DNA from 3 places in the Peribacillus asahii genome. Region 1 is predicted to be linked to each of the others. Evidence: predicted binding sites of a transcription regulator. Region 1 holds the regulator's gene; each other region holds the start of a gene.
The links. Region 1 encodes Rex, which represses fermentation and respiration genes when NADH is low (regulators of the CRP and FNR family bind a similar motif). Its sites were predicted from a motif close to TTGTGAAATATTTCACAA; they were not measured.
Positions count from the first base shown of each region.

Region 2: BAOM_RS03810 (polyhydroxyalkanoic acid synthase subunit PhaR) is a predicted target of Rex. The motif match lies at 5,880-5,897, and genes of this name have one in related genera.
Region 3: qoxA (cytochrome aa3 quinol oxidase subunit II) is a predicted target of Rex. The motif match lies at 3,218-3,235, and genes of this name have one in related genera.

Region 1 is NZ_CP026095.1:334,827-344,851, forward strand. It holds gene tsaD (tRNA (adenosine(37)-N6)-threonylcarbamoyltransferase complex transferase subunit TsaD) at 1-114, shown strand, start outside; gene BAOM_RS01825 (ABC-F family ATP-binding cassette domain-containing protein) at 490-2,412, opposite strand; gene BAOM_RS01830 (redox-sensing transcriptional repressor Rex) at 2,818-3,504, shown strand; gene BAOM_RS01835 (YdiK family protein) at 3,630-3,836, opposite strand; gene BAOM_RS01840 (CPBP family intramembrane glutamic endopeptidase) at 3,833-4,555, opposite strand; gene groES (co-chaperone GroES) at 4,860-5,144, shown strand; gene groL (chaperonin GroEL) at 5,208-6,839, shown strand; gene BAOM_RS01860 (HAD family hydrolase) at 7,086-7,472, opposite strand; purine riboswitch at 7,726-7,827, shown strand; gene BAOM_RS01865 (aromatic amino acid transport family protein) at 8,059-9,369, shown strand; gene BAOM_RS01870 (alkaline phosphatase D family protein) at 10,020-10,025, shown strand, end outside.
Region 2 is NZ_CP026095.1:744,246-754,270, forward strand. It holds gene BAOM_RS03775 (solute symporter family protein) at 1-381, shown strand, start outside; gene BAOM_RS03780 (flavin reductase family protein) at 467-970, shown strand; gene BAOM_RS03785 (hypothetical protein) at 1,081-1,542, shown strand; gene BAOM_RS03790 (histidine phosphatase family protein) at 1,614-2,156, shown strand; gene BAOM_RS03795 (alpha/beta fold hydrolase) at 2,626-3,357, shown strand; gene phaC (class III poly(R)-hydroxyalkanoic acid synthase subunit PhaC) at 3,443-4,537, opposite strand; gene BAOM_RS03805 (3-oxoacyl-ACP reductase) at 4,590-5,333, opposite strand; gene BAOM_RS03810 (polyhydroxyalkanoic acid synthase subunit PhaR) at 5,399-5,854, opposite strand; gene phaQ (poly-beta-hydroxybutyrate-responsive repressor) at 6,031-6,459, shown strand; gene BAOM_RS03820 (hypothetical protein) at 6,541-7,071, shown strand; gene fabG (3-oxoacyl-ACP reductase FabG) at 7,162-7,896, shown strand; gene BAOM_RS03830 (LysR family transcriptional regulator) at 8,047-8,961, opposite strand; gene BAOM_RS03835 (short-chain fatty acid transporter) at 9,200-10,025, shown strand, end outside.
Region 3 is NZ_CP026095.1:544,484-554,508, reverse strand. It holds gene qoxC (cytochrome aa3 quinol oxidase subunit III) at 1-166, opposite strand, end outside; gene qoxB (cytochrome aa3 quinol oxidase subunit I) at 163-2,118, opposite strand; gene qoxA (cytochrome aa3 quinol oxidase subunit II) at 2,186-3,106, opposite strand; gene BAOM_RS24805 (transposase) at 3,795-4,181, opposite strand; gene BAOM_RS25435 (cytochrome C oxidase subunit IV family protein) at 4,265-4,402, shown strand; gene BAOM_RS02815 (hypothetical protein) at 4,425-4,724, opposite strand; gene pdxR (MocR-like pyridoxine biosynthesis transcription factor PdxR) at 5,027-6,457, opposite strand; gene BAOM_RS24140 (hypothetical protein) at 6,471-6,614, opposite strand; gene BAOM_RS02805 (nucleoside recognition domain-containing protein) at 6,924-8,234, opposite strand; gene BAOM_RS02800 (ArsR/SmtB family transcription factor) at 8,622-8,930, shown strand; gene BAOM_RS02795 (cation diffusion facilitator family transporter) at 8,944-9,885, shown strand.

The DNA of each region.
Region 1 (10,025 bases):
TGTACAGATAATGCAGCAATGATTGGAGCAGCAGGAAGCATTTTATTCGAAAAAGGAAAACGCTCTAATTTAGCGTTAAATGGAAACCCAGGATTAGATATTGAGGCTTTTTAAGAATGTGCACATATATTGATAAGGGTTGATACGGCGGAGCTATGTATATAGCTCTGCTTTACTTATTCATAAAAGTGATTTTGATTGTATCTGTGGATAAAAAAGTCTGATAATTAAAAAGTGAATGTGAATAACTTGCGTTTTTGTTGATAAGTAGCATAATTTTTGTGGATAATGTGGAAAAGTTCGAATAAAGCTTGAATGAAAAGGAGAAGGTTGTGTATATTTTTGTGGATAAAGTTTATTTTAGTAAGAAGCGAATGCTTTAGGATGCGGATATAGAAAAAGGCCGACTTAAATCAAGGTCGACCTTCTTAATATCTATATTTATCTCATACTTAATGGATAGTAAGAGCCCCCACTGATGGAAGTTTCTTATATATCCAGCTCTGCCCACTCTTCTAATAGAAGATCAAGGGCTGCTTGTGCCTGCTCTAGCTTTGTTTGAATTTCTATCACCTTTTCGTGATTTTGAAATACTTCAGAATCACAAAGAAGCTGATTACACTCTTCAATATCTGCCTCTAATTTTTCTATTTCTCCTTCAATCTCTTCAATGCGGCGCTTGCGTTGGCGCTCTGCTTTTTTCGCTTCTTTATCAATGATGTAGCTGTTTTTATCCGTTACTTGCTCTGGTTGTTTACTTTGTGTTTGTTGTTGTTCGAGTGCTTCATGTTCCGCTTGTTCTTGTTTTTTCTGAACATAGTAGTCATAATCTCCAAGGAACTCTACACTGCCATCTTTAGAGAGTTCAATGACCTTCGTTGCAATTCGGTTAATGAAGTATCGATCATGTGAAACGAAAAGCAATGTTCCTGGATAATCGATTAAAGCATTTTCAAGGACGAGTTTGCTATCGAGATCTAAGTGGTTTGTTGGCTCATCGAGTATTAAAAAATTACCTTTTTCCATCATCATTTTTGCTAAAGCAAGTCGTGCTTTTTCACCACCGCTAAGAGTAGAGACTGTTTTTAAAACGTCATCCCCGCTAAATAGGAAGTTTCCAAGTACGGTGCGTATCTCTTTTTCCGGCTTTAAGGGGTGTTCATCCCATAATTCGTTAAGTACTCGTTTGTTGGAAACGAGGTTCGCTTGCTCTTGATCATAGTAACTGATCTGAACATTTGTGCCAAAGTGAATGTCACCTGAAAGAGCAGGCATCTTATCAATAATGGTTTTTAATAGTGTTGATTTGCCGACCCCGTTCGGACCGACGAGTGCAATGCTTTCGCCTTTTGTGATTCGAACGTTAATGTGTTGGGCAACCTTTTCGTTTTGATAGCCAATTGCCAGCTCGTTTAGCTGCAGTACTTCATTTCCACTTTGCTTCTCAATTTGAAAAGAGAAAGAAGCAGATTTTTGATCGCCTTGGGGTCTATCTAAGATCTCCATTTTCTCAAGCTGTTTTCGTCTGCTTTGTGCTCGTTTGGTAGTAGAAGCTCGTGTAATATTCCGTTGAACAAAATCACGCAGCTTTTCAATTTCTTCTTGCTGCTTTTCAAATTGCTTCATATCTCGTTCGAAATCTTCCGCTTTTCTGATTAAATAAGAGCTGTAATTGCCGTGATATTTTTTCATTGAGTGTCGTGAGATTTCATATACTTGATTAACAACTTTATCAAGGAAGTATCGGTCATGAGAAACAATGAGTACAGCACCTTGATAGCCTTGTAAATATTGTTCAAGCCAAGAAAGTGTTTCAATATCTAGATGGTTTGTCGGTTCATCCAGGATTAAAATATCTGGTTTTGTTAAAAGTAATTTACCAAGGGCCAGTCTTGTTTTTTGACCCCCGCTTAAGGTGGAGATAGGTGTAGAAGGGTCAAAGCTGCCAAATTGAAGCCCGTGCAAAACAGAGCGAATATCTGCTTCATATTGATAGCCGCCGGACTCTTTAAATTGAACTTGCAGGGCATCATATTCACTCAGTACTTTTTGATAAATGGCTTCATTAGAGAAAATATCTGGATTTGCCATCTTTTCTTCTAATTGGCGTAAGGTTTGCTCTTGTGAAATGAGATGGTTAAATACGGTTAACATTTCATCCCAGATGGATAGTTCTGATTCAAGGCCTGTATCTTGGGCCATATAGCCGATTGTGACCCCTTTTGGTTGAATAATTTCTCCACCATCATAAGACAACTGTCCAGCAATAATTTTTAATAGTGTAGATTTCCCAGCACCGTTACGACCTACTAGAGCAATTCGGTCTTTATGTTGAACTTCGAGCTTCATATTCGATAGAATGAGTTCCGCTCCGTAATATTTAGATACTTGATTAACTTGTAATAAAATCATGAATTTCACCTCAGGTAGCATTATCCCGAACAAATTGTTATAGAACGTCTATCAGTTTTCAGATATACTGTTTTTTGACTCTAGACGTTTAAGCTTTTCTTCTTAGTGTACCGTATCATTGAACTTATCGGCAATAGAATGGTTATTTCGTTTCAAAACAAGATGTTACATTATGTGGAATAATGGTGTATGATTTATAATAGGGATATTATAACGTAAGATTGTACACTTTCGAACATAGTGCAGTTTATTAAGAGTAAGATGACAGAATCCCTATTGTTTTTAGAAGAACGAGCAAGTTGGGAATGGAAGCGTTATCAGTGATATTTTGAATGCATCTCATGCTTCTATGGAATATAGGCAGAAGAATAGATTGAAAAGCGCGTGTGAAAGCGAGGGAGAATAATGAATCAAGGACAATTAAAAATACCGCAGGCTACGGCCAAAAGACTACCCTTGTATTATCGATTTTTACAAAACCTACATTCCTCTGGGAAACAAAGGGTTTCTTCAGCAGAGTTGAGTGAAGCTGTTAAGGTAGATTCAGCAACGATACGTCGTGACTTTTCGTACTTTGGCGCACTTGGAAAAAAAGGATATGGATATAATGTTAATTATTTATTATCATTTTTTAGAAAAACATTGGATCAAGATGAAGTGACGAAAGTAGCGTTAATTGGTGTAGGGAATCTAGGTACTGCTTTTTTAAATTATAATTTCTTGAAAAATAATAATACAAAAATTAGTATGGCTTTTGATGTGGATGAAAGAAAAGTCGGTACGAATATAGCCAATGTTCCAATTTATCATATGGATGAAATTGAGAGCCGTCTGCAAGGAGAGCATGTTACAGCTGCAATCTTAACCATTCCAGCGCATGTGGCTCAGCCCGTTACAGATCGTTTAATTGCTGCTCAAGTAAAAGGAATTTTAAACTTTACCCCAGCACGATTAAATGTACCTTCTTCTATTAGAATTCATCATATTGACTTGGCTGTTGAATTACAGTCATTGATTTACTTCCTGAAACATTATCCAGTATTAGAAGAAGAAATCGCTGATATAGAGGATGGAATACCAATAAATAAATAAATAAATAAATATATTCTTAAGGCTAATGAAACGATTTTTGGTTCATGCATATGAAACCGTGTACATGAGTTGAAGATGAACAGTGTCTAACATAGCCAAAGAAATAAGCAGCTGATGACAGCTGCTTATTTCTTCTTTTGAATCGATTTTATTTTTACATGTAGTAAAAGCATTCGGATACCGGAGCCGAAGTCCAATGTAGCAATAAAGATAAGGAAATAAGCAAAGAATCCCCAACCTGATGATGTGACAGTTTGGATGGCGAAAGCAGTGAATACGATACCTAAACATATATAAATAATGCTTAATTTTAAAGGTGATTGATGTCTCATAAAAATCCTCCGATGAAAGCTTGCATATTTTGCATGAAATTTTGGATGTCTTCATAATACATTTGCAAAATGACAACGAATGTATTCATAGATACATGAGCAATAATTGGTACTAGAATTCGTTTCGTCTGTACATAAAGGAAAGCGAAGGTAAAGCCCATTGCCGAATATAATAACAAATGCTCTAGTTCCATATGTGCTAAACCAAAAATGATGGAGCTAATCAAAGCTGCAATAAAGAAATTAAATCGCTTATATAAGGAACCGAAAATAACTTTTCGGAAAATAATTTCTTCTAATATGGGACCAATAATAGAACTCACTACTATCATTAATGGAATCTTATCAATGACAGATAAAATTTCCTGCGTATTCGCTGATTGAGTTTGAATGCCAATCCACTGTTCAATTGTAATCGCGATACTTTGTGCAAATAAAGCGAGAAAGACTCCACATATTGCCCAAAAGGTAGAAAGGGAGATGGACGCTTTATCGCGAGTGAGTGCTGATTTTTTCATATCATGTCGCATGAAAAAGAGAGTAAGCAGAAGAGCTAATAAAAAACTAAAAATGGACCAGTAAGCAAAAGCTGTTAATCTCAATTCTCCACTAGGTACTCCTAACGTTTTTCCAATGAACATAAAGAGCGGCAGTCCAATAAATCCAGAGAGCTGCATGGCAAGATACGTAATAATGACATACCAGTATTCTTTTCTCAAAAATAATTCTCCTTTAAGTGAAATCATTCATACATGGGTACAGTGAAAATGGTATCAAAAAATATTGAATAACTCCACTTTTATAGGTGCTATTCAATCATATTTGTTGTAGGGATTTAATAGAATGGGTAGGGCTACTTTTAGTATGAGAATCTATTATCAAAATTAATGTAAAAATTTTTGATGAAGATACTTGCAAAACAGGAATGATTTATTTAATATAATAATTGTGTTAGCACTCATAGGTGTTGAGTGCTAATAATTCAAAACAGTTAATCATAAGAATTTGAGGGGGTTGTTTCACTTGTTAAAACCATTAGGTGATCGCGTTATTATTGAACTAGTTGAGTCAGAAGAAAAAACAGCTAGCGGTATCGTACTTCCAGATACAGCAAAAGAAAAGCCACAAGAAGGTAAGGTCGTAGCAGTTGGTACAGGCCGTGTTCTTGAAAATGGCGAACGTGTTACTTTAGAGGTTGCCCAAGGCGATCGTATTATCTTCTCAAAATACGCTGGTACGGAAGTCAAGTACGAGGGTACTGAATACTTAATTTTACGCGAAAGCGATATTTTAGCAATTATTGGCTAATTATACAACAATACTTAACTGAACGAAAATTTTAATGAAAAATGATTAGGGAGGTACTTATACATGGCTAAAGAAATTAAATTTAGTGAAGAAGCTCGCCGCGCAATGCTTCGTGGTGTAGATGCGCTTGCAGATGCAGTAAAAGTAACATTAGGACCAAAAGGACGCAACGTCGTTCTTGAGAAAAAATTCGGTTCACCGCTTATTACAAATGACGGTGTAACAATCGCAAAAGAAATCGAGCTTGAAGATGCATTCGAAAATATGGGTGCAAAATTGGTTGCTGAAGTAGCAAGCAAAACAAATGACGTAGCTGGTGACGGTACAACAACAGCAACAGTTCTTGCTCAAGCAATGATTCGTGAAGGATTGAAAAACGTAACAGCTGGTGCGAACCCAATGGGTATCCGTAAAGGAATCGAAAAAGCGGTTAACGCTGCAATCGAAGAGTTAAAAGCTATTTCTAAACCAGTTGAAAACAAAGAATCTATCGCACAAGTTGCGGCGATTTCTGCTGCTGACGAAGAAGTTGGTAAACTAATCGCTGAAGCAATGGAACGCGTTGGTAACGACGGTGTTATCACAATTGAAGAATCTAAAGGTTTCACAACTGAGTTAGACGTTGTAGAAGGTATGCAATTCGACCGTGGATATGCATCTCCATACATGGTAACTGATTCAGATAAAATGGAAGCTGTTCTTGATAACCCGTACATCTTAATTACTGATAAGAAAATTGGTAACATTCAAGAAATCCTTCCTGTACTTGAGCAAGTTGTACAACAAGGTAAACCACTATTAATCATTGCAGAAGACGTTGAAGGTGAAGCACTTGCAACACTTGTTGTGAACAAACTTCGCGGAACATTCAATGCAGTAGCAGTTAAAGCTCCTGGATTCGGTGATCGTCGTAAAGCAATGCTTGAAGATATCGCAGCTCTTACTGGTGGAGAAGTAATTACAGAAGAAGTAGGTCTTGACCTGAAATCTGCTACAATCCAATCATTAGGACGCGCTTCTAAAATTGTTGTTACAAAAGAAAACACAACAATCGTTGAAGGTGCTGGAAACGCTGACGCAATCCAAGCTCGCGTAAATCAAATCCGTGTTCAATTAGAAGAAACAACTTCTGAATTTGACCGTGAGAAATTACAAGAACGCCTTGCTAAATTAGCTGGTGGTGTAGCGGTTATCAAAGTTGGTGCGGCTACTGAAACAGAATTAAAAGAACGCAAACTTCGTATTGAAGATGCATTGAACTCTACTCGTGCTGCAGTTGAAGAAGGTATCGTAGCTGGTGGTGGTACAGCGCTTCTTAACGTATACAATAAAGTGGCTGAGCTTCAAGCTGAAGGCGACGAAGCAACAGGTGTGAAAATCGTTCTTCGTGCGATTGAAGAGCCTGTACGTCAAATCGCTCACAACGCTGGTCTTGAAGGATCTGTTATCGTTGAGCGCCTTAAAGGTGAAGCGGTTGGAACTGGATTCAACGCAGCTACTGGTGCGTGGGTAAACATGATCGAAGCTGGTATCGTTGACCCAACGAAAGTAACTCGTTCAGCTCTACAAAACGCTGGATCTGTTGCAGCTATGTTCTTAACAACAGAAGCAGTTGTTGCTGACAAACCAGAACCTGCTGGTGCTGCTGGAATGCCTGACATGGGCGGAATGGGCGGAATGGGTGGCATGATGTAATCTGCCCGGAAATCCTTGTAAGTAAAGGTTTCCTAGCTAGAAAAATGTGAAATGATAAAGTAATGTATATAATTTTAGGCTTCTCATTAATTGGTACAAATTGATGAGAAGCATTTTTTATTTTTGGGTTACATGCACAGTTTGGGACCCTAGAAGTCTCATCCGTGCTGGGCACACATAAAATTAGCCGGGAAGAACTTAATCTTCTTGGCTAATTTGTAAATAAGCATGAATTCTCACGGTTTTTTATAGTGAATTCATCTCTTTAATCAATTCCGATATACTTTTCACTTTTCTTCCATTATATTCGAGATATTCTGATTCATATAAATCAATATATACCGTTTGCATTCCAATGTTAATGGCTGGAGCAATGTCATTTATATAATTATCACCAATAGATAATCCTTTTTCAGGTCGAATATTGAACTTTTGTAAGAGGTCTAAAAAATGTTTCTTTGTATCTAGCGGTTTATTTGCTTCTGTGATGATATTTTCAAATATGTCCTGCAAATCTAAATTTTGAAGAATGCGATGTACATCTTCTGGCAGCTGCTTTTTTAATTGTTCCGAATAATAAACGAAATGATCTGTATCCTCGTATAAAGTGCCGTCAAAATCAAAATGACTAATTCCGCGTTTTCTATTATACTTCTTTCCATTGTTGCCTCCGGTATTTTCCTAAAAAGTTATCCACTAGTATATTTTCAACATAAAAAGGCCTAAAAATATACAGGAACTTAATGAGTATTTAGGGTAATATTGTAGTAGTTTGATTTTATTAATAATTCACACTACTTGCATAATTACCGAACATTATATTTACTTTTCAAAAAAATATTCGTGTTTTATTGACGGTTGGAATTTCTGATGTTACTATGTGTTAGTAAAAATTAAATACGGTTCTCGTATAATCCTGGGAATATGGCCCAAAAGTTTCTACCAAGCTACCATAAATAGCTTGACTACGAGGTTGTGTATATAAATATGGAGATAAATTCACTTTTTATTCCTATTATCTACCTATCTGAAGTCAAGCTCCGGTGTATCTTGGGGCTTTTTTATTTTTTTACAAGTGACTATTTTAATATGAATATATTAGGAGGAGTATTTCAATGAAAAAAGGTAGTAAGAATATAGTAATTCGTTTTTCAGGAATGGTCTATATTTCTAAGCCTTAAAAAGAGGCCTAAGAATAGGATACAAGGAGGAATTACTGATGCATGGGAATACTGCTAAAAAAATAGAATTACAAGCTGAAAATACTGCAGTAATAAATGAAAAATATCTAGATCCTAAAAAATGGCATAAGCAAGATACTACCTGGGCATTGAGCCTTTTTGGAACAGCAATTGGAGCAGGAGTGCTCTTTTTACCTATTAATGCAGGTTCAGGAGGTTTATTATCATTACTGTTAATTACCATACTTGCATTTCCTGTAATGTATTATTCGCATAGGGCACTTGCTAAAATGATATACGCTTCCAATTCTGCTGAAGAGGGGATTACAGGTACGATAAGAGAGTATTTTGGAAAAAAGGCAAGTGTAATTTTTAACATCGTATATTTCTTCTCCATTTATACAATAGTGCTGATGTATTCGGTTGCACTTACAAATACAGCAAGTAGTTTCATCGTGAATCAATTGCACATGAAAGAGCCTCCAAGGGCCATTCTATCGCTTGTATTAGTACTCGGTCTTATAGCTATATTGAATTTTGGTCAAGATATCACTGTAAAGATAATGAGTATGCTAGTCTATCCTTTCATAGCTTCTCTGCTTTTTATCGCAATATCTTTGATTCCACAGTGGAATACGTCAATGCTTAGTTTTTCAAGTGTTTCAACAGGAACGGGATATTTTGGAGTGATATGGATGATACTACCAATCATAGTATTCTCGTTTAATCATTCTCCTATAATATCGTCATTTGTTATGAAACAGAGAGCAACCTATGGAATAGAAGCTACTGACGCCAAAAGTGCTCAAATACAAAAAGTTTGTTATATAATGACATTCTCGGTTGTTATGTTCTTTGTTTGGAGCAGTGTCTTGAGTTTGACTCCAAATGATCTTGTAATGGCAAAAGAACAGAACTTGTCAATATTATCATATCTTGCTAATGAGCTTAATTCGCCTATTATCACTATTGCAGCTCCTATCATTGCTTTTGTGGCCATAACAAAGTCCTTCCTTGGCCATTATGTAGGAGCATATGAGGTAATGCGTGACATGATTATTGAGTACAGTAAAGCACGCGGAAAAGATGTAAAAGAAAAAACAGTTAAGACAATGATCCTTGTTTTTGTCGTATTAACATGCTGGTATGTTGCTTATGCAAATCCAAGTATTCTTGGACTCATTGATACCCTCAGCGGTCCGCTAGTTGCTGCTATCTTATGTGTATTACCAATGTATACAATCCGTAAAGTACCTGTACTAGCTAAATACAGAGGGAAAATGAGCAATGTGTTTGTCATTGTTGTAGGTGTGCTCACTGTCCTAGCAAGTATTAAAGCATTTTTCTAATTCACTATTGTTGTATAAATAGCGTCGTAGTTTTCAAGTATGAAGAGTGTCAAGACTTTCTTTTCATTCAATTCACTTTTTCTGGAAAATAAGCGGCTGTGTACTGCTGAATGTACGTTGAAAAATGCTAACATGTTGCTAACGCAATCAAGTGGAAAAAGGTAAATTTTCGTTAAAAATGTTACACCTCATATTCAGAAAAAACTTGATATACCGCACTTTCTGCACACAACGTTAACGATATTACACATTCTCATCTTACGGGCGGCATGATGTAATATCCGCTTATGACACGAAAAGATCTACTCTATTTGGAGTAGATCTTTTTTGTATGATTTCTTTAGTAATGATTCAGCACTAGTGAAACGGATGTACAGAATTCCAGTTTGTAAATTTCCTTTGAAGAAAACATTAAAAAAAACAGGAAAAAAAGACCATCAATAATCGGGGAAAATTCCCGTTGAATAGCAAAGTGATTACCTGTTTTTGTGAAAAATATCCTCTTATAAGCTGAAAGCCCAATCTACTATTTTATTATCCTTTACTATCAGGTTAACTACTTTATTTACAAATATTAACAACGAATTAACAAATATTCACTATAATCAACGTCGTGGTTAAGAAATTCAATCCGAGAGGGGAAGAGAATCATGACG
Region 2 (10,025 bases), 410 kb from region 1:
AATGTGACATTTTTAGCCGTACTAGCCCTTACACTTGCTGCAAGTTCGAATTTACCGGTTATTTTGTTTACGATTTTTTGGGAGAAATTCAATAAAACAGGGGCTATCGCTGGGATGCTTGTAGGTTTAATCAGTACAATTGGTCTGCTTGCTTTAAGTCCAAATGTTTGGAATCCGGTACCAGGAGCTGCTTTATTTACTGGAGATCCTATTTTCCCACTTGCATCACCAGGCATCGTTTCTATTCCGTTAGGTTTCTTAGCTGCTTATATTGGCACACTAATCGGTGCACGTAGGCAACCGGTTGTAGAGGATAATTTTTCAGAAATTCTTGTTAAGGCGAATACAGGAAATGACGTTAAAGGAATTGCTAATCACTGATTTTCTGTTAAGAAGTGTATGAAATGATAGCAAGTTAACTATGAAATCTAAAAATTAAAAGAATGAAAAAAAGGGGAGATTTATAATGTCAATCGAGCAAAAACAAAACTTATTTAAAGAGGTAATGGGAAATTACCCAACTGGAGTAACTGTGCTGACGACAACGGATAAAGGTGGTAATCCTGTTGGTTTAACTGTAAATTCGTTTGCTTCTGTTTCGCTGGATCCTCTTCTAGTACTCTGGTCAATTGATCATAAAGTTAGTACTATTGATTCTTTTGTAAATGGAGAGAAATTTGCTGTACACATTTTAGCAGGTGATCAACAAGATGTATGTAAAAACTTCGCTAGTAAAAATGTTGATCGTTTCAGTACATGTGAATGGAAGGTTTCAGAACACAATCTTCCAATCATTGAGGGAGTTTTTGCAGTCCTTCAATGTGAAACGTTTCAAACGATTGAAGCTGGAGATCACACTATTCTAATTGGTAAAGTTGTTGATATTCAGATTGAACAAAAGGAACCAATGTTATACCACAGAAGACATTTTGATTCAATTCCACCGGAGTTTTATGTAGTTAATAATTAATCATTTATTTAGGTCAAAAAACAGACTTCACACTAAATTGTGTGGAGTCTGTTTACTTTTTACTGATGTAATTTATTATATAATTGAGAGAAATCGAGGAGGTATGGCAGATGTTATTTCAATCAGAAGAAGAATTAGTTGAAAATATTGAGCAGATGTATGGACCAGTGTATGTCCAGTTAACGATGGGGATTCAAGATAAACGCATTGATCAAGTAAAGGCGAAGGCAGAAATTCGGGTGAAGCCTGTAAAAGCAAAAGCATTTGTTGAGGTGTTAGTAGAGGAACTAGAGTCCGATTATATTTATGCGGAGCAAGGCGAGAGTATCTATTCTAGCTTTGGAATTGATGAGAGAATTGGAATTTATGAGGAAGTATTAACGACTATTCCATATACTGTTCTAATAGAAAACGAGAATTGGAAAAAAGAAATAAACGCTTATGTCACTGAGGAACAATTAAAAGGGGCTCTGGAGAAATTAGTAAATGATTATCAATTTACAGATCCTAGTGGGAAATACCGATTTAGAAAAATATGTAGCATTCAAGAGTTATCTATGGTCAGTGAATAGAAATAGAGAAACCACATCATACGTCTAATCATATAGATAAATTATTCGTTTAGAGAACAGGGGAAAGAGAAATGAAAATTGGTTTAGTACGACATTTTAGAGTCCAAAAGGATTTGCCAAAAGGCAAGATGGCTACACCAGCGGATTTAAAAAAGTGGTTTGATGAATATGATGTGGCAGATATTGAATATATGAAATGTGACTTAGGAAATATTAAATGGAAACAGTGTTATTCAAGTACGCTGCCGCGGGCTGTTAAGACGGCGCAGCACATTTATCAAGGGGAGATTGTACATCTTGATGATCTTTGTGAAATTCCAGCTCCTACTTTTAATGGCAAAATTAAATTGCCTTTTCTTTTCTGGGCAATTGGGGTTCGTTTTTTTGCTTACTTAAAAAAGGATACTCGTTCAGATATTCGAAAAACAAAAGAGAAGATTAAACGAGTGTTTGATGAGATAATAAAGAGTGGCGAGGAGGATGTTTTAATCGTCAGTCATGCAGCCATTATGATTTATATACGGAAGGAATTACTAAATCGAGGATTTAAGGGTCCGAAGTTTAAAGTGGCGAATAATGGACAATTGTATATATTTGAGAAGGAAAACGTGTAGTTTTTGACATAAGGAGAGAATCGATCATCTATATGAAAGTTTGTTCAATGTAACTGCCATCGTCAATATCTGCCTCATATGAAGGAATCGTTTTTTCTTTTAATCGCTATTTTATAACGTCTTTCTACATTAATTTGTAGGGAGACGTTTTTTGTATTTCGATTAGAGTAAGAGAATAGTTATATTTTATTATAAATACGATTATAATTTGGGTGTTTTTTGGATATTCTAAATAACGAGAATATCTTCATCTTTAAGAAATTATGAATTTGAGACATTTTTTATAAATTATTTCTTCGGTTCTACAATAAAATAATAAAAAAGGAAATTAACGGTTTGGTTACGTTGGTAATACAATATAAAAGGTGAGTTGAGTAATGGAAGTTGGAAAGTAAATGTGAAAACGTTTACAGGGCTAGTTCGACCACACTCATTTTTAAAGCCTCATCATTTGAAAGGTGGACTGAAAATGTTAAAGTACAACGATTTAGGTACAGGAACACCAGTTGTATTTATACATGGTTTAGGGAGCAAGAAGGAAGCTTGGATCCCGCAGCATGATTTAGCAGATCAGTATAGATTGGTCATTCCAGATATGAGAGGTCACGGAGAAACGGAAATTAATGAAAGTCTTACCGTTGGGAATTTCGCATTAGATATTATTGATTTATTGGAGTATTTAGAGGTTCCGTCAGCGTTCATATGTGGATTTTCCTTAGGAGGAATTGTCGCACAGGAATTATATAAGCAGCGTCCAGATTTAGTAAAGGGGCTTATCCTTTCAAATACAACATCTTATGTACCATCTATATTAGCTAGCAGTATTATTAATGAATCATCTAAGCTTCTTCGAAAAGGTGAAGAGGATTTAATTGAACATATTGTGACAAGAGGGCTGTATGATGAAGTGTATAAAGAGGAGGCTAAGAAGGCTTTTCATATACGGGACACTTATATTGAAGCAGCCAAAGCTCCAATTGGAGTCAATTACTTCTCAATGCTTCCTAGTATACAAAAACCTGTATTACTAATTGGAAGCACGCATGATAAAGTGACACCGTCTGTAAATATTTATTTAATGAAAGCGTTTTTAAGGAAAGCGCATTCAGCGATTTTAAAAAATGCCGGTCACTTAAGTAATATCGAACAGAAGGAGCTTTTTAATCAATACGTTACGGATTTTTTAAAATCATGTGCGTAATTCAATCAAGTGCTTAAAAAAACAAGAGACAAGTACAATATGACTTTGTCCCTTGTTTTATTTTTATTCAGATGATATTAGCGCTTTATGATGAGCGTTTTTCTAACCAATCTGCAACGGTTGGGTAAGTGATTTTGGAAGCTTTAGGTCCGAATGCTACAGACGCATGTCCAGTAGGAAGGAGCACGTACTTTTTATCCTTACTAGAGATAGCATTCATCAATGCTTCTACTTGATGTGGTTGAGCAATATTATCTTTTTCAGCTGCTAAATTAAGGACATTTGCCGTGATATTTTTTAAATCAACTTTACGACCACGGATGACAAGTTCTCCTTTAATCAGCTTGTTTTGTTGATAGAAGTCTCTAATCCATTGACGGTAAGCTTCACCTGGGAACGGAATACCATCGCCTACCCATTTTTGTATAAGCTTCCAGCTCTTGATAAACTGTTCATTGTCAGCTCGATCTACTAGACTGATATAAGGTCCGTAGAAGTTTGCCATCGGTTTTAACATTTTGTTTCCGAAATCAATCATTTCTGGTGGAACATTTCCTAAAGTTTCGACGACTTTATCGACATCAAAGTATTTCTCATCAAGGAAAGAACCATATAAGCCTGTATCTTCAAAATCAAATGGGCTCGTCATAAACACGATGTTGCGAATTGGCAATTCAGAGTGAAGAGCAGCGAAGATAGATGTCAATGTTCCTCCCATACAGTAACCAAGAATTGAAACTTCCTTTGCGTTGGATGCTCGCAATACTTTTCGAACAGCACGAGGAATATAATCTAGAACATAGTCATCCATTTTCATATTTTTGTCTTCGTAGCCTGGTGTACCCCAATCAAGTAAATAAACATCAAAGCCGCGGTCAACTAAGTATTCAACAAAACTGCTGCCTTTTGTTAAATCTAGAATATATGGCTTATTGATTAATGCATAAACGAGTAGAAGTGGAACAGCATGCTTTCGGGGCTGTTCAGATGTGTAGCGATATAGCTTCGCTTTATTTCTAGTCCAAATCACTTCTTTCGGTGATTGGCCTACTTCTGGTTCAGGTTCTCTTACCAATACGTTCGTTGCTTTCGTGAAGCGTTCATATTGGCCCTTAACCTCCTCAGGTACTAAAGTTAAATTCGAAAATTCTGTCCATTCTTTTAAACTAGTGTTACTCATTGTTCCACACCTTTCGTTGTAGTATGAAGAGCTTTATAGCATGTTCAAAGAATTACATATAAAGTCCACCGTTAATATTTAACTGTTGACCTGTAATATATCCACCGTCTTTACATAAGAAAACAACTCCACGTGCAATTTCTTCCGGTTGTCCAAAACGACGTGCTGGAATTTTAGCTACGATGTTTTCACGAATATTCTCTGGAATTTCTTGAACCATCTCTGTGTCGATAAATCCTGGGCAGATAGAGTTTACTGTTACACTGCTTTTTGCAAGTTCTAAAGCAAGAGATTTTGTATACCCAATAATTCCAGCTTTTGCTGCAGCATAGTTTGTTTGTCCGAAGCCTCCAGCTTGTCCAATAATAGAAGAGATGTTAATGATTCTTCCTGCATCTGATTCTAAAAGATATGGAAGAGCGATAGAAGAAGTATTGTAAACGCTGTTTAAGTTAACATCAATAACAGTTCTCCAATCTTCCTCACTTAGCTTCTTAAATGTGCTATCTCTTGTAATTCCAGCGTTATTGATAAGAATATCTAATCTACCAAAGTGATTAATAGTTTCTTTTATTAAATTCTCTGACTCTTCTGAATTTGAAACATCTGCTTGAACCGCATAAGCTTCTCCGCCAATCTTTTTAATGCTTTCGATGACTTGCTCAGCTAATCCCGCACTGCGATTATAGTTAATAACAACTTTTGCTCCGTTTTTTGCTAATTCCATTGCGATTGCTGCACCAATTCCTCGGCTACCGCCTGTAACGATAGCTACTTTGTTAGTTAACTCTGTCATTTTGTTAGTCTCCTTTTAGTTACTATGTACATAAAAATAGTAAAACATCTTTATAGATTACTTAGTTACCCTTGCTGTATCTTAGTTGTTTCTTTGCTGGCTACTTTATTATTATTAGTAGTAGTTTCTTTTGTTAATAAATTGATAATTTCATTAAGTTTAGTGTCTAGGGTTTTAATTTTATTTTTTACATCTGTCATTTCTCGCTTTAATTCTGCCTGGCTCACTAAATTAGAGGCAGTTTCTTCAACTAAATCTTCTAAATCATCCACTTTTGAATCCACGTTGATGATTAGGGCTGAGATATTTGACAGATCAGTGCGAGTTGGAATATTAACTTGCTCGAAATACTGTTCTGTTGTTTCATTTAGCATCTTCTTATATAGAAGATTCATCTCAAGGACTTGCCCCATTACCTTAGAAGTTGATTCGTCTTTCAGATTTTCATCAATAATGGTACTGCTTTGATTAAAAAGGTCTTTCCACAATTCAAATGGGTTTAAGTTTTTTTGCTGATTCATATGCCCTCTCCCGTCCATGAGTTTTGTTTGAAATATATTACAAATTTATAATACCAACTAAACCAGAATAAGGAAAGGTAATTTTTTTAATATTTACCAAAATTAATTGACAATTGGAACATATAGGTGTAAATTACACATAGAGACTATTTAACATATTGAGTGGGTGATACAAGATGACAACAGATAAGAAAAATACTTCTATAGATTCGACAGCCAAAGATGAGAGTATGATGAACAATATGCCCAAAAATTTAATGATACCTGTTCTTCTGTTAAGTCTTCGAGGTTGGAATTTACATGGTTACAAATTAATTCAAGAGTTAAGCCGATTTGGATTTACATCTGTAGATCAAGGAAATGTGTATCGAACATTAAGAAAGCTAGAAAAAGAGAACATGGTGAAATCTGAATGGGATATGTCAACAGGGGGCCCAGCTAAGCGAATTTATTCATTAACAGAGGCTGGTGAGGCGTATTTGCAAACTTGCACTGATTCGCTTACGCAATACCAATCCATATTAAATCGCTTTTTTACTATCTATATGGATATGTTCCTCCCTACATCTTTATCACAACGCGATGATGATAAAGAGGAGAATTAATGTTTGTTGTATTTACTTATAAAGTGAATTTGCAGTATTCCTGCAATCACAATAAATTTCTACTTTTAGGAGGTTTTTATCATGGCAGTAAACAAAAAAGATCAAAATAATAAGGATGTTCGTAATTTAGGTGATTCTTTGCTGGACAGCTGGACAAATAGTTTGAATACAATTCATGCTTCGCAAAAAGAGGTGGAGAATGTGTCAATTCAAGCAATCGGATATCAAAGAGAGGTGTGGGAGAAATTGACGGAAGATTTAACAAGAATTGAACAAGAACAAAAGAAATTAGTTGAGGAACTTCGTGTAGTAGGAAAGAAAAATATTCAAACGCTTTACGGTGAAGAAGCAGGGGAGACTTTTGATAAATGGAATGAGCACTTTGATGAGGTGAGCCTTCGTGTTCAGCAATTTACAGTAACTCCTTTGAAAGAAACTTTTAACCTTTTAAATCAATCCCAAGATCAATTACAAGATTCTATTAAAAAAGGAATCACTCAACAACAAAGCCTTCGTGAAAATTTCTTAAACCAAATGAAATCAGCTCAAAAAGGGTTTGTTGATTTAGTGGAATCTAATACAAAACTAGCGTTGAGTCTTTATAAAATTTAAGTAAGGTGCCAATGGAATAATCAAACAAGTAGAGTGGGAGGATTTAGTGTCCTCCCACTTTATAAAGATTAAGAAAAGAGGTGCAAGGCTGTGAAGTTAGCGGGAAAAGTGGCCATCATTACAGGTGGTGCGAAAGGGATTGGAAAAGTAACAGCCAAAAGATTTCTTGAAGAAGGTGCTAAAGTAGTAATCTGTGATTATGACCAGTCGGCTGGGCAAGCTGCATTAGCTGACCTTGGAAGTAATGACGTAAGCTTCTTTCAAGTCGATGTAACGAATACTGCACAAGTAGAAACGATGGTTCAATCAACAATTGATACATATGGCAGAATAGATATTTTGATTAATAACGCAGGCATTACAAATGATGGATTTCTTGTAAAGATGAGTGAAGAAGCTTGGGAAAAGGTGCTTGCTGTCAATTTGTCAGGTGTCTTTAAATGTACAAAAGCTGTCGCTCCATTTATGTTGGATCAAAAATCGGGAGTTATTTTAAATGCCTCTTCTGTAGTTGGAATATATGGGAATATCGGTCAAAGTAATTATGTGGCCACAAAAGCAGGTATTATTGGGATGACTAAAGGGTGGGCAAAAGAGTTTGGTCCAAAAGGGATTCGTGTGAATGCCATAGCACCAGGCTTCATTGCAACGGATATGGTCTCGACCGTACCGCAAAAAGTCATTGATGCAATGAAAGAAAAGACGCCGCTTAAAAAGCTAGGTACACCAGAAGATATTGCAGAGGCTTATTTATTTTTAGCTTCCGATACTGCAGGGTATATTAATGGAACCATTTTAAGTGTGGATGGCGGATTAGTAGTTTAGTAGTTACAAATATAACAGTTACATGAATACCGATATGAAAAGAGCTGCTGTTTTAAGTAGTTCTTTTCATATCGGTATTTTTATTAGGCTTTGTTATAGGACGCTGTTGATTTTGGTCTGGGGCCCCAATCGTTTTATCAACAATATGGTTTAACCTAGCCTTTTATTAAGTTGTTTTAGCTGATTGACTGGATTATTCACTAAAAAGTTGAGTAGTTTTCTTGCTGCGAATGGGATATAACAGTCCTTTTTTGTGATAACTCCCAATTCCCACATGAGAGTTGGGTTGACTAAAGAGACCATTTTAATATTATGGTGGTTTATTTTTGAATAAATCGATTTTGGAAGAATCGTAATACCTAAACCTTCTTTAACAAGCTCGGCAATCAAATCCCATTGAGAGCTTTGGTATGTAATTTGAGGACTAAACCCAGCATTTAGACACTCTTGGATTATTCGATCATGTAAAGCAAATTGTTCGTTGAAAATAATAAACTGTTCATCCTGTAATTCATGTAGACTTACAAAGTCTCTATGGGCTAGTCGATGGTGTTGAGAGACATAAATTACAAACTCATCTTTCGTAAATGGATGGACAATAAACTTTTCTGTATTAGTTGGAAAAACACTGATGCCTAAGTCAATTTTTTCTTCATCTATTAAACTTTCTACACGTTTTGCTCCTAACTCAACTAATTTTAATGAAATTTTAGGGTGAAGCTTTCTAAATGGAATAGCTATGGAAGGGAAAAATAGCGTTCCGATTAAAGGTGGTATTCCAATTTTAATTTCACCTGATGGTATATGCATTAAGTCATCTAAACGTACAGAAAGATCATCTAATGTGGAAATAAGTTTTAGAGCCGAATCATATACAATTTCTCCTGCATCTGTAAGCTTTAATTGTCGCGTTGTACGATCAAATAGTGTGACTTGTAGTTCTTCTTCTAAGTTTTTAATGATTTTGCTTAATGATGGTTGTGATAAATGAACATGAGAAGAAGCTTTAGTGAAACTTTGATGTTCAGCGACAGCTATTAAGCATTTTAATTGTTGAATCTCCATAAAAAATCCCTTCTATTCATTTTTTTAATAACTATTATTCTTTTTTACTATTTTACTTACAATAACTAAAATAGTAAAGTTATCCCAGTAAGATAATTCTAGTATTTCCAAATAATTAGAAACATTTTTTGCTAATAATTTCTTGGATGATGAATAAGGATGTATCACCTTTTATTTTGCAGCTTCATCTTATTTTTATATACAAAATTATAGTAAATAAACAAAGGGGGAGAATAAGTTGAAGGCGATGATTTCATTTTCAAACAGATTGATGCAAAGGTATATGCCTGATCCATTTTTGCTTGTTATTGTGCTTACCTTTTTTGTCATCGGTCTTGCTATTTTTTTGACAGATAGTACACCTGCTCAAATTGTAGGTTACTGGGGAGATGGTTTTTGGAATTTGTTAGAATTCTCCATGCAAATGGTTTTAATTGTTGTAACAGGACATGTTATGGCGAGCAGTCCATTTTTTAAGAAATTATTGGGGAACTTAGCCAATATCCCAAAGTCACCGGGGCAAGCTATTATTCTGGTTACTCTTGTAGCTCTAATTGCATGCTGGATTAACTGGGGATTTGGTCTAATCATTGGAGCGTTGTTTGCAAAAGAGATTGCTAAAAAGGTCGATGGTGTCGATTATCGATTGTTAATTGCAAGTGCTTATAGTGGATTTATTATTTGGAGCGGGGGATTATCTTCATCTGTTGCATTAACGATTGCTACACCTGGTCATTTTACGGAAAATCTTATAGGGATTGTTCCAACAAGTGAAACTCTTTTTTCTCCATTTAATTTAATTGTTGTAATCGGGCTGCTTATTTTAGTTCCAATTATAAACCGATTTATGATACCTTCAAAAGAACAAGCTTTTTTGATTGATCGCAAGCTATTAGAAGATGTAGATAGTGTACAGGCAAGTGCAGTAGAACAAGCTGAACTGACACCTGCTGAGCGTTTAGAAAACAGTAAGATATTATCTTTGCTTATTGGTTTATTAGGCCTTTCTTTTTTAGCCTATTATATCGTGAAAAACGGATTTGTTATTAATCTTAATATTGTGA
Region 3 (10,025 bases), 210 kb from region 1:
TTTCCGTACCAGGACCGTTACCTGTACGGCCCTGATATGCAAAGTAAGTCGCGAAAAGTGTTGCAAAAAGCGCAATTTCGGCAGCTAAGAAAATCCAAAAACCTAAAATCTTCAAACGATTTTCTTCTGTACTATATTCAAGTGGAAGCGAGTTATCTATTTTCATTTGTTAGCACCTCGCAATCTTTCTTCTGTTTCTTCAATTTCTTTTACGTGAATATGATATCCGTGATCATGGTTAGCTTCAAATGAACGGTAAGCCATACAAGCAAAGACTCCGATTAGGGCAATAATTGCTAAAGGAACCATATCAAATATTAAAGAGAACGCACCAATAAAGAAGATGACACTCATGATAAACGGTAAACCGCTGTTATTTGGCATATGAATCTCTTCCACTTTATCTGGGAATAAGTTATGACCCTTTTTCTTAGCATCCCAGAATGCTTCTGACGATTTAACACGTGGTAGTGTTGCAAAGTTATATACAGGTACTGGACTAGGAAGTGACCATTCAAGAGAACGTGCATTCCATGGATCTGAACCAATATTTCTTGGCATATAACGAGTACTCCAATAGATGTTGTATGCAAGCACAATGAAACCAAGAGCTAATCCAATTGCTCCAATAGAGGCAATCAAGTTTAATGGACCGAAACCAGTTTCTTCAGAGTATGTGTACATACGGCGTGCTTGACCATCTAACCCTGTAATAAACATCGGGAAGAATGTTACGTTAAAGAAGATGGCTACCAACCAGAATGAAACTTTCCCGATTTTTTCGTTTAGCATAAAACCAAACATTTTTGGCCACCAGTAAATTAAACCAGCAATAAACGCATATACTACACCAGGAATAATTGTGTAATGGAAGTGAGCAACTAAGAACATCGTATTATGATATTGGAAGTCGGCACTTGCCATCGCAAGCATAACCCCTGTAACCCCACCAATTAAGAAGGTTGGGATAAATGCTAAAGACCAAAGCATTGGCGTTGTAAACTCGATTTTACCTTTTCGAAGTGTCGCCAACCAGTTAAAGATTTTAATACCTGTTGGAACGGCAATTGCCATTGTTGCAATAGAGAAAATACTATTTGCTAATACTCCTTGCCCCATTGTATAGAAATGGTGAGCCCATACAACTAGAGAAAGAATAGTGATAGCGACCATTGAAGCAACCATTGATTTATAACCATATAGGTTACGACGTGCAAATGTTGAAATAATTTCACTATAGATACCAAATGCAGGCAGGATTAGGATATATACTTCAGGATGTCCCCAAACCCAGAACAAGTTTGCCCACATCATATCCATACCGCCATTACCAATTGTAAAGAATTGAGTGCCGAACATACGGTCCATTGCCCCAAATGCAAGTGCTACTGCAAATAAAGGGAACACCGCTATGATTAGCACGTTAGTAACTAACATAGCCCATGTGAACATTGGCAGTTGCATTAATTTCAAGCCAGGAGCTCTCATTCTAAAAATGGTAGTCAAAAAGTTAATACCTGTCATTAATGTACCGAGACCTGAAAGTTGAAGCGACATCATATAATAATTCGTACCCACTGATGGACTAAACTCTTCACTAGCTAGCGGGAAGTAAGATGTCCAACCAGCATCAGGCGCACCACCTACTACGAAAGCGATGTTGAATAACATAGCACCCATGAAGAACAACCAAAAGCTGATTGCATTCAAACGTGGGAACGCAACGTCACGTGCACCAATTTGTAGTGGAGTAACGATATTCATTAAACCAAATAAGAACGGCATCGCCATAAACATGATCATAATAACACCATGTGCTGAGAATACCTCATTGTAGTGCTGAGAATCTAAGATTGTGTTATCAGGAATGGCAAGCTGAGCACGTAACATAACCGCATCAACAAGACCACGTAAAAGCATAATCAAAGCAGCTAGGATATACATAATCCCGATACGCTTATGATCGACGGTTGTAATCCATTCACGCCATAAGTAACCCCATTTTTTAAAATAGGTTAAGCCGACAACAATAGCGAGACTAGTAAGAGCAATCCCTACCATCGATGCATAGATGGCAAAACTTGGATGCGGCACGGCGAATCTTTCAAAGAATTCCATACTTTGTGACTCCTTTCGTCATGTTTAAAATTGGAAATTCATATGTTTCATTTATTAAAGTTGACTATTATTTATGATCCATGTCATGATCCATGTCATGATCCATGTCGTGGTCCATGTCTTCCATATCTTCCTTGTTCTCCATGTCGTCCATGTTATGAGAACCTTCTGGAGCTGGACTAAATTCTAAATGCGTTCCAGTGAACGTTTGTCGACCAACATGCTCTGTTTTTAATAATTCGTCGAATTTTTCTTCAGTAAGTGGCTCTGATTTAGCTTTAGCCTCTTCTACCCATTCTTCAAATTCAGCAGGAGAAACTGCTTGCACATCAAATAGTTGGTGAGCAGAACCTTTACCACTAAAGTTTGAATTTCGTCCCCACATTTCTCCTGGTTCATCTGCTAACAAGTGAAGCGTAGTTACCATGTCAGCCATTGCATACTTTTGCCCACCAAGCTGCGGAATCCAGAAGCTTGAGATTGGTCCATAAGAATAAAGTTTAAACTCAAGCGGACGGTCTGTCGGAACATACACGTAGTTTACTGTTTCAATATTTTCTTCCGGATAACTAAAATGCCACTTCCAGTTAGATGATGAAGCATAAATAACTAGAGGTTCTTTGTTTTCATATCCTTTCGGCGTTGCCTCAACGTCTTTTAGTGAAGTTACAGTAACAACGGATAGGAAAGCAACAATGATTATTGGAATTGCTGTCCAAATTGTTTCAACAACTGCACTTCCTTCAATGTGAGGAGGTTCATAATCTTTGCTTTGTTTAGACGCACGATATTTTACTAACATATAAATAAAGGCAACAGTTACAACAACACAGATAGCAAGCATTATCCAAATTGTAAGAATAATAGTATCTGAGAGTGTTGCCGCTTGAGGACCTTTTGGATCGAAGACAGCCAATGGATTTTCGCAGCCAGTAAGCACAGTGGCAATAGCGAAAATAAGAGCTAATAAAGTCCATTTCATTTTCATAAAGATTCCCCTTTCTTTTTTTTTAGAAGTTGTGTTGAAAATAATTGATAACGCTATCATGTTTACAATTACATTCTTATATTAGTATCATTAAGAAAAAAAAACAATGGAAAGTGATATATGTCACAAAATGTTCATGAAGAATTATACAATAAATGGAATCTCGGATATTTAATAACATATTTTGAAAAAGGGAATATAATAATTTATTAATCTGTTTTCGTTTTCCTCTAAAATAAAAGGGATATCAATTGCTTATCAAAAACAATTGATGGGGAAATCTTCGCAAAAAAAATACATTGATATAATAATATTTAAAAGAGGCATAGCAAAAAAGAGTTATATTATACTAAAAAAACAGGAATCGATTTCGATTCCTGTTTTTTTAGTATAATTTTATTTTGAATTTTTATAAATAAAAAGTGCCTGGGTCGACTTTCTAATGAACGGACCCAGGCACTTTTGTCTCCCTTAAAAAGCGGAATAGGTTGGATTATCAACTCTGTTTTAATGATGTTAAACGTGGATTCAGCTATGGCATTGTCATACAAGCCACGGTTCATGCTCAAAGATTGATTAATGAAAATAATTTTTTATGGTGCTCCTTAAAACTCCCTCTATGATGAACGTCCCCTTCTGACCACTTCCATGGCTAAAGCCAAGGGGTTCTTTCTCACAAACATCCCACTTACCATCTTCTATAAGAAGAGGCAGAGGTGAAACTTAGGTGAGCAACGCTTGAGAGATCTTCTCTCCCAAGTGGGCAAGGTCTGTGCCGACTCCGCCGTTCGACCGGCGATACTTTTTCCTGTTGGAGGCTTGTCCTTAAGAGAGGAATCTCCTTGTTTTTTGGACAAAAAACGTCGATACCAAACAGGCTGTTTAAATACAACAGAAACCAGTGGTTGGACGGCCATGTGATGTTGTTTACGCGCGCAATATTTTGGGCGCCGTTTACATCACGATGGATTTCTGTTTTGTGAACAGAACAAATCAACGTTCTTCCCTTTGTTCGATGTCTGCCTCCGCAAAACGGATAGTCTTGAGACGTATAGCTTTCCTCCGTTTCTGTCACGATGATGCCTTTTAGTTTCACTTACAGTTGCAATAATCGTTCTACTAGCAACAGCGTTTGTCCAATCTGGTGTCCAAGTAGTCATGTTCATGCATGCTAGAGAATCTGAAGATAAAGCATCCATTTATGCACATATTTGGTATTCCGTATTCCTTGCAGTCATTAATATACTAGAGTCCTTACTTTGTATGGTATGGGCTTATGAAATCCCGAGAATATAAGTTAGAGGTAGAAAGAAGAGTATCAATTTGATACTCTTCTTTTTCTTTTGAACATAACGACATTGGATACGTTAGATTTAATTGGGATGACCTTCTCCCCTTTGTCCGTATTTGAAACCAGCTCTTCCGTTAAAATGAAAAATAAACCAACCATAAATATGAGTGTCGCGCTAATAGTAATTGTTAGTCCTATGAACGATAACATGTAGTTCCATTTGTAACCGTTTACAATAAAACTTACAATCAGGATACCTAAACCAATGACATTAGCAGTTCCACATGCCCATTTTAAAGGGTTCAATATTTCTAAATTGGTTTTCATTTAGCTCAGCTCCTTTGCTTTTATTTTAATATATTTCACAAAATTGTCAAATATTTCTATAAAATTTCAACAAAAAAACTTGACAAAAATATTTTGTCATTATTTTATTAAAATATTCTATGCACTATAGATTAAAAATTCCACTAAACGAAAAGATCAATAATAGAGTAAAACCTCATTCATTAATGGTCTTTACTCCTTATTAATTCGCGATACACGAAAAAGAGTGCCCCAAAGATTGTTATTACAACATCTTTTTAAGGCACTCTTTTCCTTCATCATCTTTATCATCTTTATAATCTTTATAAATTTTTTAAGGCAGCAGAAAATCTTTTAATCCCTTCATGAATGCATAGTTCATTCTCTCTAGCAAAAGTAAATCGCACATATCCTTTTTTCGACCCTAAAGTAGAACCTGGAACATGGATGACCCCTCTTTTTATCGCTTCCTCCAGCAGCTTTTTCTCATTCAACGTTTCATTTATCTTGCACCATAAATGAATGCCGCCTTGTGGAATATGAAACTCAACCTGCTTATTCAAGTATTGCTGAAGACTTGAAACCATTTGATTTCTTCTTTTTTCTAACTGCTCCCTTAAATAAACAATATGAGAATGAAAATAAGGAGAACTAAGAAAGTCATTTGCTACCCACTGATTAAAAATTCCATGTCCAAAATCAATTTGTTGTTTAGCATCCGATAGTCTTTCGATGACAGACTTCGGGCCAATAATCCAACCAATTCGCAAACCAGAAGCAACGATTTTGGATAATGAACTAATATATAAAACATTTCCATATTCATCCATTGATTTTAGCGTAGCGATTTCTTCTCCATTAAATGCTGTTAAACTATAAGGATCATCTTCAATAACAGGGATTCCATGCTCAGACGAAATCTCTAATATCCTTCTACGTCGCTCAATAGAAAGCAGCGTTCCTGTAGGATTCTGAAAAGCAGGATTTAAAAAAATCATACGAATTTTTCGCTTTTTAAGAAGAGATAACAAATCATCCGGATCGATTCCTTCCTGATTCACAGGCAACGGATACGTTCGTATGCCAGCTGATTGAAAAATAGGAAGACTATATGAATAAGAAGGGTCCTCAAGGGCAACAGCATCCCCTGGTTTCAGTAAACATTGCACGACGAGATGCAGAGCTTGTTGAGCACCAGAAGTAATCATAATAGAAGATGGATCTGTATGAATTCTTCTATATTGTTTTACATGAGAGACAATCGTTTCCCTTAAATATGCGTTTCCTTGTGGGTGGTCATAACCAAGGCTCCCAACAAATGATCTGCCGGAAAGGATTTCTCTTAGAGAATCAACGGGAAACAAATCTTCTGATAATTCTCCACTAGATAAATTAATTAAGTTATGCTCGACCATTTCTTTACGAATTCTTTGTATGAGCGGTAAGTTTGGCAAAAATGAACCAGATTCAATATAGGTGTTCCAACTGGGAATACGCCTTCTAGTCATTCCCCAAATATCCTTACTAATAGTCGTTCCACTTCCTTTTTTCCGTTCAATTAATCCATTAGCCTCCAGTTCATCATAAGCCGCTACTACTGTACTTCGGTTTACTTTTAATTCACTGGCTAAAGAGCGTTCTGAAGGTAATGGAGTATCTGCCGAAAAGGTTCCATCAGCGATTCCATGTTCAATATATTCGGCAATTTGTTTATAGAGAGCTTTTTTAGAATTTCGATTCAGCTTCCAATCCACAATCTACATTCCTTTAGTTTCCATTATGATTTTCAACATCCTTTTCCTTCTTTTTATTAGATCTCCATTCAAGGTTTTGAGCTACCCCGCCTAGAGATACAATTGAAATAATGACAACTAAAGTGTTATTTAACCAATTTGGCATATTTTTTTTCATCAAAGTTCCTCCTCCAATACATCTATATCACCTTTTTTATAAAGGCTTGTTAACCTTGTACATCTATTCTATCTTTATTTATAATATATATTTTAATAAATGAGACCATCCAATCATAGCATGTTTCCCCCATCCACTTAAACAAACTGATAATATTCACTAAATTGTCATTTTACCTCCCCATTTATGCCTCATAACCAAACAAAAAAAAGCCCCCAAATCAAGGGACTAAGTCATGTTCATTGTTCCTTTCTAATCTATTTTCTTCAAAATATTTCTTCTCAAACCAAGGGCTTATGTTACCTCTCTCTATACCCACCCCATGAAACGAACGATTTGAGTAATTAAAAACGTAACTAAAAGCGCAATCCCTGTTGGAATCATAAAAGACCAAAATGTCCATTTTATACTTTTTGTTTCTTTATAAATATTAACCAATGTCGTTCCACATGGGTAATGTAACAATGAAAACAACATCATATTAAGAGCTGTTAACCAAGTCCAACCGTTATTCAAAAAAATCTGCTTTAGATCTTCAATACCATCTACATCAATTAATGCACCTGTTGATAAGTACCCCATCAATAATATGGGTAATACAATTTCATTTGCTGGAAGCCCAATTAAAAATGCCATTAGTATATAGCCATCTAATCCAATTATTTGTCCTAATGGATCTAAAAAGTTCACAATATGCAATAAGATACTCGTATCTCCTACCTGAATATTAGCTAAAACCCAAGTCAAAATTCCTGCAGGAGCTGCAACTTTTATTGCACGATTAAGGACAGCTAAAGATTTAGTTAAAGAGGATCTAATGACCGTATCAAAAAATTTTGGTTTTCTATAAGGCGGCAGTTCTAGCGTATAATGAGTAGGAACACCCTTTAGCGCTGTTTTAGAAAGTACCCACGAAACAAGAAACGTTATTATAATCCCAAACATTACAATGCCAACGATGACTGACGTTGTAACCAAAGACTTCATTCCGCCTGTAAAGCCTGCGGCCATAAATAGAGAAGCTAAAACAATTAGTGTGCCCCACCGACCATTACAAGGGACAAAATTATTGGTCAGAATAGCTAACATTCGTTCACGAGGGGACTCAATAATTCGTGAAGACATAACTGCAGCTGCATTACATCCGAACCCCATAGCCATTGTTAATGATTGCTTTCCATGCGCCCCAACAGTTTTAAATAATCGGTCCATGTTAAAAGCAACTCGAGGCAGATAGCCATAATTCTCAAGAAGTGCAAAAGTAGGGAAAAATATGGCCATCGGCGGAAGCATCACACTAATCACCCAGCTCGTTCCTCGATATAACCCTAAAACAAGAACTCCATGAAGCCAATCTGGAGCATGTAAAGTCGTAAACATTAGAGTTAAATATCCTTCAATCCAACTAAAGAATTCAGCTAACATAGCAGAAGGAATATTTGCTCCTGCAATCGTTAAATAAAAAACAACTCCCAACATAATGAGCATAATTGGAAATCCCCAAATGGGAGATGTAAAAATAGCATCTAATTTTTCTGTTCTTTGATCATGTCTTGTTTTTGTAAAACTAACTCCTTCTTTAATCAATTCATTGCTTTTTTTATAAAGTTGTTCAACAATTTATAAAATAAAAAAACTGCTAAATGATGTTAGCAGTTTCATTCACGCTAATTCTGCAAAGTTACATTAAAATTTGCGGTTAAAACACTACGTATACTCTTCGTAAATTTTATGAGACTGAAAAGGTAAATTGTTTTCTATGAACGAAATTTGATAACAAAAAAATTTCATATAAAAATAATTGACAAAATTTGCTTTCAATCATATGTTATATATGAACATATGCTCATATAGTTTATTGTAGTGTTAAGCATAATTTATGACGTTATGGTTATAGGTGCTGGGCAATCTGATTTATCTATAGGAGATTCCCTAAAGAAGCCCCTCTTTTCTTTTCTAATCCTTTATCAACATATCACTAACAAGAATAAATGAGGTGTATATTTTATGAACCAACATGACCATTCCTTTTTATCGCCTAATACGGTAGACGAAGCCTCCCGAATTTTTAAAGCATTAGCTGACCCGACTAGAATAAAGATTTTATATTTACTTTCTCAAGAGGAATGCTCTGTCAATCACATTACTGAAGTATTAGATATGACACAATCAGCTGTTTCCCACCAATTAAGTTTCTTAAGAAATCTACGACTTGTTAAGTATAGACGTGAAGGCAACACGTTTTATTATACCTATGACGATGAACACGTTATTACCATTTTAAATCAAGTTTTATCACACATTCAATGTGAGTAAGGGAGGAATGAACATGGGCCATCACCATGATCACGGACATCATCACCACGGTCACTCTCATAGTCATAATCATTTTGAAGAAACAAGAGAAGGAAATAAAAAAGGGTTAATTACAGCTTTACTAATTACTACTGGAATTATGTTCTTAGAATTCTTTGGAGGTTTACTCACCAATAGTCTAGCCTTATTATCTGATTCCGGACATATGCTTAGTGACGCTAGTTCCTTATTTCTAAGTTTAATTGCGATATGGTTCGCAGCGAGACCGCCATCACCTAATAAAAGCTATGGATATTATCGCTTTGAAATATTAGCGGCATTATTTAATGGTGTTACCCTATTTGTAATCGCAGGGTTTATCGTTTGGGAAGCATACGGACGCTTTTTCGAACCGCCAACTATTGCAAGTGGAACAATGATGCTGATTGCTTCAATAGGATTGTTTGCCAATTTAATTAGTGCTTGGTCGTTAATGCGCAAAGGCGACGTGAAGAATAATGTTAATTTACGAAGTGCTTATCTACACGTACTTGGGGATGCATTAGGTTCTGTTGGAGCAATTGCAGCTGGTATATTAATGCTCTTATTTAATTGGTATATAGCAGACCCTATCATTTCAGTTTTAGTCGCATTATTAATTTTAAAAAGTGCTTGGGGAGTCATAAAGCACTCGGTTCATATTTTAATGGAGGGCACCCCTCTTACTATTAATCAAGAAGAAGTAAAAGCAGCTCTAAAAGAAATTGATGGAGTCATCGATGTACATGACCTCCATATATGGACCATTACTTCTGGATTAGATTCTTTAAGCTGTCATGTACTAATTGAAGATGATAAAAACAGTCAAGAAATATTACAAGAAGCCATTAATAAAATAAAGGATACATTTAAAATAGAACACACAACGATTCAAATTGAAACTTCACTCATTGCTCACAATGAATTAAAAATATAAACGTGCCATTAAGGTACGTTTTTCTTTTAGTTTGGCTTTGTTAAACAATATTGTTGATTATTTGAGGGCTCTAGTGTTTGCTCCTTTATTCCCCATGAATAATTTCTATATTTTGTCCATATATACTTATAGGCAGAATA